Regions from separate parts of the Anaerobacillus sp. 63XJN7_5_ISO-PGPR-S23-430 genome, predicted to be linked through region 4. Evidence: riboswitches for the same ligand, from Rfam matches in the RefSeq annotation. Region 4 holds a riboswitch; each other region holds the start of a gene.
What was found. Region 4 has a riboswitch for cyclic di-GMP ahead of AC0VYJ_RS20540 (anti-repressor SinI family protein). Riboswitches for the same ligand answer to the same signal wherever they lie in the genome.
Positions count from the first base shown of each region.

Region 1: it holds a riboswitch for cyclic di-GMP, as region 4 does, so the genes downstream of both, AC0VYJ_RS02395 (amidase) here and AC0VYJ_RS20540 (anti-repressor SinI family protein) in region 4, are expected to answer to the same signal.
Region 2: it holds a riboswitch for cyclic di-GMP, as region 4 does, so the genes downstream of both, AC0VYJ_RS11205 (anti-repressor SinI family protein) here and AC0VYJ_RS20540 (anti-repressor SinI family protein) in region 4, are expected to answer to the same signal.
Region 3: it holds a riboswitch for cyclic di-GMP, as region 4 does, so the genes downstream of both, AC0VYJ_RS06130 (HD-GYP domain-containing protein) here and AC0VYJ_RS20540 (anti-repressor SinI family protein) in region 4, are expected to answer to the same signal.

Region 1 covers NZ_CM149686.1:450,990-453,188, reverse strand. The annotation lists gene ytzI (YtzI protein) at 1-118, shown strand, start outside; gene AC0VYJ_RS02400 (YwbE family protein) at 96-290, shown strand; gene AC0VYJ_RS02395 (amidase) at 346-1,248, opposite strand; cyclic di-GMP riboswitch class I at 1,291-1,377, opposite strand; gene AC0VYJ_RS02390 (HelD family protein) at 1,542-2,199, opposite strand, start outside.
Region 2 covers NZ_CM149686.1:2,083,982-2,086,180, forward strand. The annotation lists gene egtD (L-histidine N(alpha)-methyltransferase) at 1-31, shown strand, start outside; gene AC0VYJ_RS11195 (thioredoxin family protein) at 109-423, shown strand; gene AC0VYJ_RS11200 (hypothetical protein) at 456-686, opposite strand; cyclic di-GMP riboswitch class I at 912-1,000, shown strand; gene AC0VYJ_RS11205 (anti-repressor SinI family protein) at 1,026-1,163, shown strand; gene AC0VYJ_RS11210 (glycine--tRNA ligase) at 1,545-2,199, shown strand, end outside.
Region 3 covers NZ_CM149686.1:1,125,300-1,127,498, forward strand. The annotation lists gene sda (sporulation histidine kinase inhibitor Sda) at 148-315, opposite strand; gene AC0VYJ_RS06130 (HD-GYP domain-containing protein) at 374-1,015, opposite strand; cyclic di-GMP riboswitch class II at 1,027-1,110, opposite strand; gene AC0VYJ_RS06135 (FAD-dependent oxidoreductase) at 1,246-2,199, shown strand, end outside.
Region 4 covers NZ_CM149686.1:3,999,370-4,001,568, reverse strand. The annotation lists gene AC0VYJ_RS20555 (hypothetical protein) at 1-193, shown strand, start outside; gene AC0VYJ_RS20550 (DUF5658 family protein) at 222-359, shown strand; gene AC0VYJ_RS20545 (helix-turn-helix domain-containing protein) at 550-885, opposite strand; gene AC0VYJ_RS20540 (anti-repressor SinI family protein) at 999-1,118, opposite strand; cyclic di-GMP riboswitch class I at 1,141-1,241, opposite strand; gene AC0VYJ_RS20535 (hypothetical protein) at 1,455-1,748, shown strand; gene AC0VYJ_RS20530 (GntR family transcriptional regulator) at 1,902-2,199, shown strand, end outside.

The DNA of each region.
Region 1 (2,199 bases), 750 kb from region 4:
TGGAATGGCTGTATCAAAAGGATACAGTGTCAAACATACTGTCGATCCGTTGCCTGAGGAGCAGCATAACGAAACGACAGAGAAAGAGGTTACTGATGAACGGACAGAACAGAAGTAATATAGAACCAGGGAAAACTGTAGATATCGTCTTGAAACAAGATCAGCGTTCAGGGAAAACGACAAGAGGTGTTGTAAAAGATATCCTGACTAAATCCCCCACCCATCCGCATGGTATCAAAGTACGTCTAGAAGATGGACAGGTTGGTCGCGTCAAATCGATTTTATCGTAAGCTGAATTCATAAAAATAACCCCCGGCTGATTTTCAGTCCGGGGGTTCATCTTTATTATTGTTTTAACGCCATCCAACTATCAAGGTAATGTATGGAAAAACCTTGTACTGAAGAGGAATGCTCATATGCAGTCTTTACTTTGAGAAGTTCCTTTATCATGACTGCTTCTCCCTCTTCAAAGAATGAAATGTAGGAAGCTTCTGACGTTTGCCCTGTCTCTACACCAACGGAGATTTTCTTGCCATATTTTTCAGCTAAAGCTATCTCATTGCTAATAAGAGCAACAATTCCATTTGCACCATCAGCACGATCACGGTAAGCCATTAATGTAGTCACATCCGCCGTTTGAATAATCCACTCAGCTAAATTGCCCGATCCATACCGATTGTTGTAAGATTGTTCGTCAAACCAAAAAGGAGTGTCGACACCAAACGATAATCCAAGACTCATCGCACGAGTTTTTCCATCTGATAAACGGTCTTGATAGAAAGCAATCGTTTTTTGATAACTATTCGTCCAGCCAGAATGAAGATAAGGTTCTATATCAAGATGAACACCACTAAACTTTTGATTCTCTGTCGCATTAGCTTGATAGGAATCCAACCAGTTAAATAAGTTCGCCTGATATGTAGCACCATTTCTTGTAGCCCAATTTGGTGCCCCATCTAGAGCATGTACACGAATACCTTTGGATGTCGCATTTCCAATAAATGATTCATAAGAAGATGCCATTACTGAACGATTTATTTGCAAGTAAGCATCGGTTACTTGTTTCTCCTCCATAAACTGAAGGAACTCATTTGATTTCGTTTCAATGTCCCTTGTGTTCCAAATCCATGTAGCAAGAGAAGTGTCCATTTCTATCGCCTCAGCTTTCCCCTCAGGCAAAACCATTATCTGCACAAAAAAGCCCAGTATAAAAAAGAGAATTCCAACAGCAACCGATACATTCTTCACATGTACGCTCTCCTTTTTTTCAACCCAGAGCTCAAAAAGGAGCCTGGCGGTTTGGCAACCATTCGCATTCATGCGGGCAGGCCCATAACTTTGCGTCCCTGCTTTTCAACAGGTTTGCCTTTTTCAGTTTTATATTCCAACTACTTTTATTATCGGCAATAAATAATAAAGAGTTTAGCTTTTTTTGTAGATTGTGTGAAGTAAATGCTCAATGGTGCTAATACTTGAATGTACTAACAATCGCTCATTTCATGGTATGAAATAACAAAGGTAACCTTTAAACAAACGTTTGATTAAACTGGTAGCAATTGTGAAGGAGTATCAATATAAAAGAGTTTTAATTCATGCAATGCTCTTGTACATCCTACATATAGTAATTTCGCATCTGTTGCATGTGGACTATAATTATCTTCGTTAGCATTTGCCAATATAACTCCATCGAATTCTAATCCTTTAGTAAGATAGATTGGCACAATTGATAGTCCCCCTTCATAAGATCGATCATCCGCAGTAATGAGATGCAACTTCTCATCATACCTACTAAGATTGTCATACAAATCATGACATTCCTCTTCGCTCCTACCAACAATCGCTACTGTATTCATACCTCTCTCTTTCATTTCTTTAGCTGATTTTAACAAGCTACTAACATGCCTCTTCTTATCTATTTTGCTTATTTCGACTTTCTTTCCACTTCGAAAAACAGGCACAGCCGGTTGAACCGGTATATCCGCATGAGCTATCACTTCATTCGCAAATTCAATAATTTCTAAAGTCGATCGATAACTTTGTTCAAGTTCCATATAAAGGTCTTTACCGTTGAAAAGCACTCTAAATTCTTCCCAGCTATGAATGCCCTTATATGAATGAATGCCCTGTGCCAAATCCCCTAATATTGTAAAAGATTGACTTCGATTCACTTCTTTCAGAAGCGCCAGTTGAAAAGGTGAA
Region 2 (2,199 bases), 1.9 Mb from region 4:
TTTCAGTTTGCACTATCTTAGTGTGAAATAACGTAATCTTTCTTACAGACATTCAATGATTATTTCGATATAATTGTTAATGAAGATATAGGTGAAGGAGAGATAATCATGAAGAAGATTGAAACAGCTGATTCTTATCAGTCATTCATTAACAATAATGACGTATCCATTCTAAAATATGAAGCTAACTGGTGCCCGGATTGCAAGCGCCTTGACTTTTTTATTGATGATATAATGAATGCTCATCATGAAAAACAATGGGCTCAAATCGATATTGAACAATTCCCTGAAATTACAGAGGAAAATGATGTTATGGGTATCCCGAGCCTTCTTGTCTATAAAGACGGCAAAAAGATTGGTCACTTGCATAGTGCGAATACCAAAAATCCAGATCAGGTGAAAGAATATTTAAGTCAATTCTAAACAAAAGAGAAGGTTGCGAAGGCAACCTTCTTTTATTTTGTTAGAACATATTCAATGGAGCCGTCGATTAATGAATGAACAAATGCAACTGTATATCCAATGCTAAGGTAAGTAGAAAGTGTCTCACTACAATGGGGATGTAATGGTTCTGTTGGGGCATGAAGACTTTTATACATGGTTTTTACGGTACTAGAGGTGGGTTCACAACGAAGTAGTACAACATGTTTGCCGCTCCAGGCGGTACTAATATGATTTCTCTGCATATCACTCTTCCTTTGTGAAAAATATATTCAGGGAATACAGTTAGGATATGAGTGAAATCCTAGGATGTTAGAAATAGAAATGAAAATTTAAAAATATTTTGAATTTTCATCAGATAACTGGTATATTAGTAGCATATAACGTCAAACTTCTCGATAATCGCATTTATTCACTAAAAAGTTGTGTGTTTTGTAAGTTTAAGGTCGGAATGTGTCATTTCTGAATTCTCCAGACAAGGGCAAACCATCCTAAAGGGTGGGACGCAAAGACACAGGTCTAATGTTGGTTCTCCAACGATGACGGCTGGTCCTCCTGGAAAACCCAAGAAGGAGGAGAAAAGAATGACCATGGCGAAACCTAAGCCTAAGAAGGTACTTGATCAAGAATGGGTTATTCTCATGAGGGCTGCCAGGGAACTTGGATTGAAGAAAGAAGAGGTACAGGCATTCTTAAGACAAGACAAAAACCGACATCTATGAATATACATAAATGAATGACGACCTTTAAGGTCGTTTTTTTGTGATAAGCTTTGATGAAAGCAAATACGGTGTGAAATGAATAATCCTTGACTTTAGGGCAATATTTTTTGTATCATATGTCATATCAATTGCATACATAAACCATACTAACTATGAAGGATAAATAGTAGTCAGAATAACCTTGACTTTAGCGATTCGGGGACGGTGGAAGCCCGAACGAGGTCTGATGAAACGGCAGTCTGGAGTTACGTTTCTCAAAGTGGATGCCTTATTTGCATCAACTAGGGTGGAACCGCGGGTGCATAAGCTCTCGTCCCTGGACATTTTTTGTCCATGGATTGGGAGCTTTTTATATTGATTGAGAAAAAAGGAGAGAATGACATGACAATTTCAATGGATCAGATCGTTTCAGTATCAAAGCACAGAGGATTTATTTTCCCTGGTTCTGATATTTACGGTGGACTAGCAAATACGTGGGATTATGGACCACTTGGTGTAGAACTTAAGAAAAATATTAAAGATGCATGGTGGAAGAAGTTTGTTCAAGAATCACCTTATAACAGTGGTCTAGATGCCGCCATTCTAATGAATCCAAAAACGTGGGAAGCTTCAGGTCATTTAGGTAATTTCAATGATCCTTTAATTGATTGCAAAAGCTGTAAAACACGTCATCGTGCAGATAAATTAATTGAGGACGCTCTTTCTACTGATGAAGAGGACATGATTGCAGACGGCCTTTCATTTGAAGAAATGGAGCGTTTGATGAAAGAAAATCATATTACTTGCCCTGAGTGTGGCAGTGAAGATTTCACAGAAATTCGTCAATTTGATCTTATGTTTAAAACCCATCAAGGTGTAACTAAATCGAGCACGAGTGAAATTTACCTTCGCCCAGAAACGGCGCAGGGAATCTTTGTAAACTTTAAAAATGTTCAACGCTCTATGCGTAAGAAAGTGCCTTTTGGTATTGCGCAAGTTGGAAAAAGCTTCCGAAATGAAATTACACCAGGTAACTTTACATTCCGTACTCGTGAAT
Region 3 (2,199 bases), 1.4 Mb from region 4:
CTAAAAAATGCAAACATATGTAAGCGTATTAACAGTAAATTTATTTGTGAAGGGAGATGAAATCAATTAGAATTCATCAAAAAAAGCTTATTGGCCAGTTGTGACCAGATAAGCTTTTTTTATATAGCGTCATGAGAGGCTGTCTCATCAAGTGAAATTGGCGATTTGTTCGTAACACTCCGTACGTGTTTGGGGAGGATTGATGCCTCTTCGGATGATTTCGCTCGTTAACATTTCAATAAAAGCTTCATCTAATTGAAGAGTATACGCATCACAAAATGCAATTAGTAAATCCTTAGTTGATAAGAGTCGCAATCTATTCGCCCTCCCTATTGTATTTGGTTTTGTTTAAACGGTTATTGAATAGCGCTGCTTAATTTTGACGTTTGGTATAATCAAAATAATGAAGCAGAACCTTTTTCCCTTTTAGCCGTTTTTCCAAATAAGAGATAAACAAGGAGGTAGTGGATGGCTCATAGAAGTTATTCCGATGAACGTTAATTTCATGAATGGCTGATTGGTCAGAACGTTTTGGACGATAAGCTCGATCAGACGTCATCGCAATGAAGCTATCGATGACTCGAAGAATCGAAACAAATCGAGGAATTTGCTCATATTGTAATTGATAAGGATAGCCAGTACCATCGCTATTCTCATGATGATTTAGTATAAGAGACGGCTCAATATCAATCTCTGGAAAATCATTAAGTAGCTCTATTCCAAACTCTGGATGCCGCTCGACATACTCTTTCTCATAAAGGGTTAGTGGGCTCTTTTTTTGAAGAATTTCTGTTGGGACAAGTAGTTTACCGATGTCATGTAGCAAAACAGACTCAAGAAAGCGCCGTTTCAACAGTGATCGGAAATTGTAATGCAAACAGAAATCAATAAAGTAGCTCGTAGTTTGTACTGAATGGAGAAAGCTATGAGGGTCGTGACGTCTTAGGAGTTCCATCATTCGCAGTGTGTGTGATGAAAATAAATTAGCGTGCCCGTACAATGTACACTTTTCCATGTTCATTCTCCTTTTTAAGGAGCCGGTTGCACTACTTGCTCCCTATCACTCAAGTGCCCAGGCTAGAATGATAGTTCATCGCATTCTCTTTTTTTGTGGTTCTCTTACTGAGGTATCTTGACATAAGGATATACTTATATAATAAATACCATAAAAAGGTGAATTTGTTAACTGTTTTCTTTGATTTTTCAGTTTTTTTATTTGGAACGCCAATGAAAGGAGATTGGGAAATGAATTCTGACGTACTAATTGTTGGCGCAGGTCCTACGGGTCTTGTATTAGCACTCCACCTAGCGAAATATGGAGTTTCATTTCGGATCATCGAGAAAAATGAGGGACCCGGAGAAGCATCGCGTGCGCTAATTGTACACGCTAGAACCCTAGAATTTTATAACCAAATGGGCTTCGCAGAAGAAGTCATCCACCGGGGGATTAAAGTGAAGTCTATCCAATTTCGAGAAGGAATGAAAGCAAAAGCCAACATCAATTTTCACGATCTTGGAAAAGGATTAAGTCCTTTCCCATTTGCCCTAAGCTATCCGCAAGATGACCACGAGCAGCTGCTAATTAACAAATTAGCCGACGAAGGCGTTGAGGTAGAATGGAAGACAGAGTTGGTTTCATTTATGGATGAAGGGGACCATGTTCAAGCTGTTATTAAAAAAGATAATAAGGAAGAGCGGAGTGAGTTTTCATATATATGCGGGTGTGATGGGGCACACAGTACCGTTCGAAGAGAACTTGCTTTTGATTTTCCAGGTGGAACGTATGAGGAACGTTTTTTTGTGGCGGATGTTAAAGCGAACACTGGCCAGTTATCTGAAAGTAGTTTAAATGTGTATTTAGATTCTGACACCTTTTACCTGTTCATGCCAGTTAGAAGCACGGGAATGGAGCGGATTATTGGAATAGTTCCTCACAATTTAACCGATCAAAGCTCAGTTGCGTTCAAGGATTTCCAGTCGCTGATCGAGCAGAGAACAGGCTTAACGATTCAGCATGTGAACTGGTTCCAAACGTACAAAGTCCATCATCGCGTTAGCAGTCACTTTAGAAAAGGACGTGCCTTTATTGCCGGAGATGCTGGACACATTCATAGCCCGGCTGGCGGACAGGGCATGAACACCGGGATTGGGGACGCGGTGAACTTAGCGTGGAAGCTAGCCGCAGTGCTGCTTCAGAAA
Region 4 (2,199 bases):
TAAACAGATCGCCAAACTCTACATCAATGACGAATATAAAGGGAAGTGCGATTTATCTTTTATTCTAGAGAAAATCCACGGACTTGAAAATAAAGAACAAGACATCAAAGGAATAATCCGAGATGAACAGAAAATGTACGATGAACTTAGGGAGATTATACAAAACCAAAATATATCGTCTCATTATGAATAAAGGGAAAACGTAGGAGCAGTTTTTTGTTATTTATTTAGCATGGATTAACGCTCTTGATGGATTTATCACATATTGTGGAGTTCAAAATGGATGGATCGGAGAAGTGAATCCATTAATGCGAATGCTATTTCAAATGGATCCACTTGTTATCCTAATGTATAAATAGGTTTGTCTCTTTTTTTGATCGCCTTACTTTTAAAATTTCATCACTTTAAATCCGGTTTAATACGGATTTTATTAATCGTGGCTTCAACATTATATTCTTTCATATTGTGTATCCACGGCTATTAGGTATATATCCTGTTAACTAAATAGATAAGAGCCTACTGGAAGATGTCGGCTCTTAAAAAAACAATTTATTGATCAGATCCCTGTTTGGCACGCCACTTATTAAACTCCAGAAACTCCCTGAACTGGTCCTTACTTATACCAGACTCCATTGCTTCTTTAACGATCTTTTTCCATTCCGAGTCTAACTCACTCTGATGAATAGGATCATCTCCCTGAAGTAGTACCTCTACCGAAACATCAAGAACATTAGATATTTTATCTAGGAATTGGATAGAGGGATTTGATTGTATATTTCGTTCAATTGAACTCAGATATGACTTGGCCACATTCGCACGTTCCGCTAATTCTGAAAGAGATAACCCTTTGCGTAAACGATACTTCTTTACTTCTTCACCTATCACGTGTATCCCTCCGATGCTTCGACAAAATTCTTTGATTGTATGTAATTATACCAGTATGTTATTGTTCCGTAAATAGAACGAAAGCGGCGTCCGTTCCGCCGCTTTCGTTCAGGTTACATTCCCTCATTTTTGAGAAACGCTTTGATTTCAGAAATTTTGATGCCCAATTCCTTCGCTTCTTTCATTAATTTAATCCATTCCTCGTCCAGATTTTCTTCCGTATGTACGCCCATGTAACTCCTCCTTAAACTCTTTCCAGGTAGTTCAGCCATCATAGAAGCCTTCTATCAACAAGCTTCCTTAGATCTGTTTACTTTGCGCCCACTTTTTTTCAAAAATGGTTGCCCTTTTCTGGAGGATACTTTGTACGATCCATCATATATTTATGAAAATCCTACTATTATAATAGGCCATTAAACCTACGAAATGTGTTGTAATTTGTAAAAAATATCAAAAATATATGACTTTTTTTGTAAATAAATAGCTTTTTTTAAATTTGGTGTTAGGAAAATACATACATCCACTTGAGATGGTCAAAATAGGACTATTACAACGATGGAGGTTTTTCTATGAAAAAGTGGATGTTGTTACTGATGACGATGTTTCTTTCCCTGAGTATTGCGGCTTGTTCGAATGCAAATGAAGAAGAAGGACCGGTAGAAGATCCCGAAATGCAAGAAGATACACCAGAAGATGAAGAGAATGTTAACGAAGACGATGGAACGATTGATCAGGAAGACGATGATACAATGAATAAGGATGGTTCAGAAGAAGGCGATAAAGATGAAGATGGTAACATGGATGAAGGGGACATGGACGACACTGAAAAGCAACCGAATGATGAAACTGAAAACCAGCAATAGGGACCTTAACGGGTCTCTTTTTTTAATTCTCTTATAATGATGTTTCAAATTATATATAATGGTATTATATATAATTTGAAACATCATTTATAAACATTTTTTACTCGTTACAATGTAAAAGCTTTTAATACTATTTGAAAAGGGTTGGGAAAAATGGAAGAACGAAAACCAAGTAAACAATCGTTAGTCTCCTTAAAGGATAAAGTTAAAAAAAATTTAAGAGATGATATTATTTTAAACAATCTAAAGCCTGGAGATCGAATAGTGGAAACAGAAGTAGCAAAGAAGTTTGGAATAAGCCAGGTTCCTGTTCGAGAGGCCTTAAGAGGATTAGAAGAAGAAGGGCTTATTCGCACGGTTAAGTATAAAGGAGCTTTCGTTACTGAAATTGATAAGGTGGAAATGTACCATATATTTTCAATGAGAGCAGAAATTGAAACGAATGCATTAG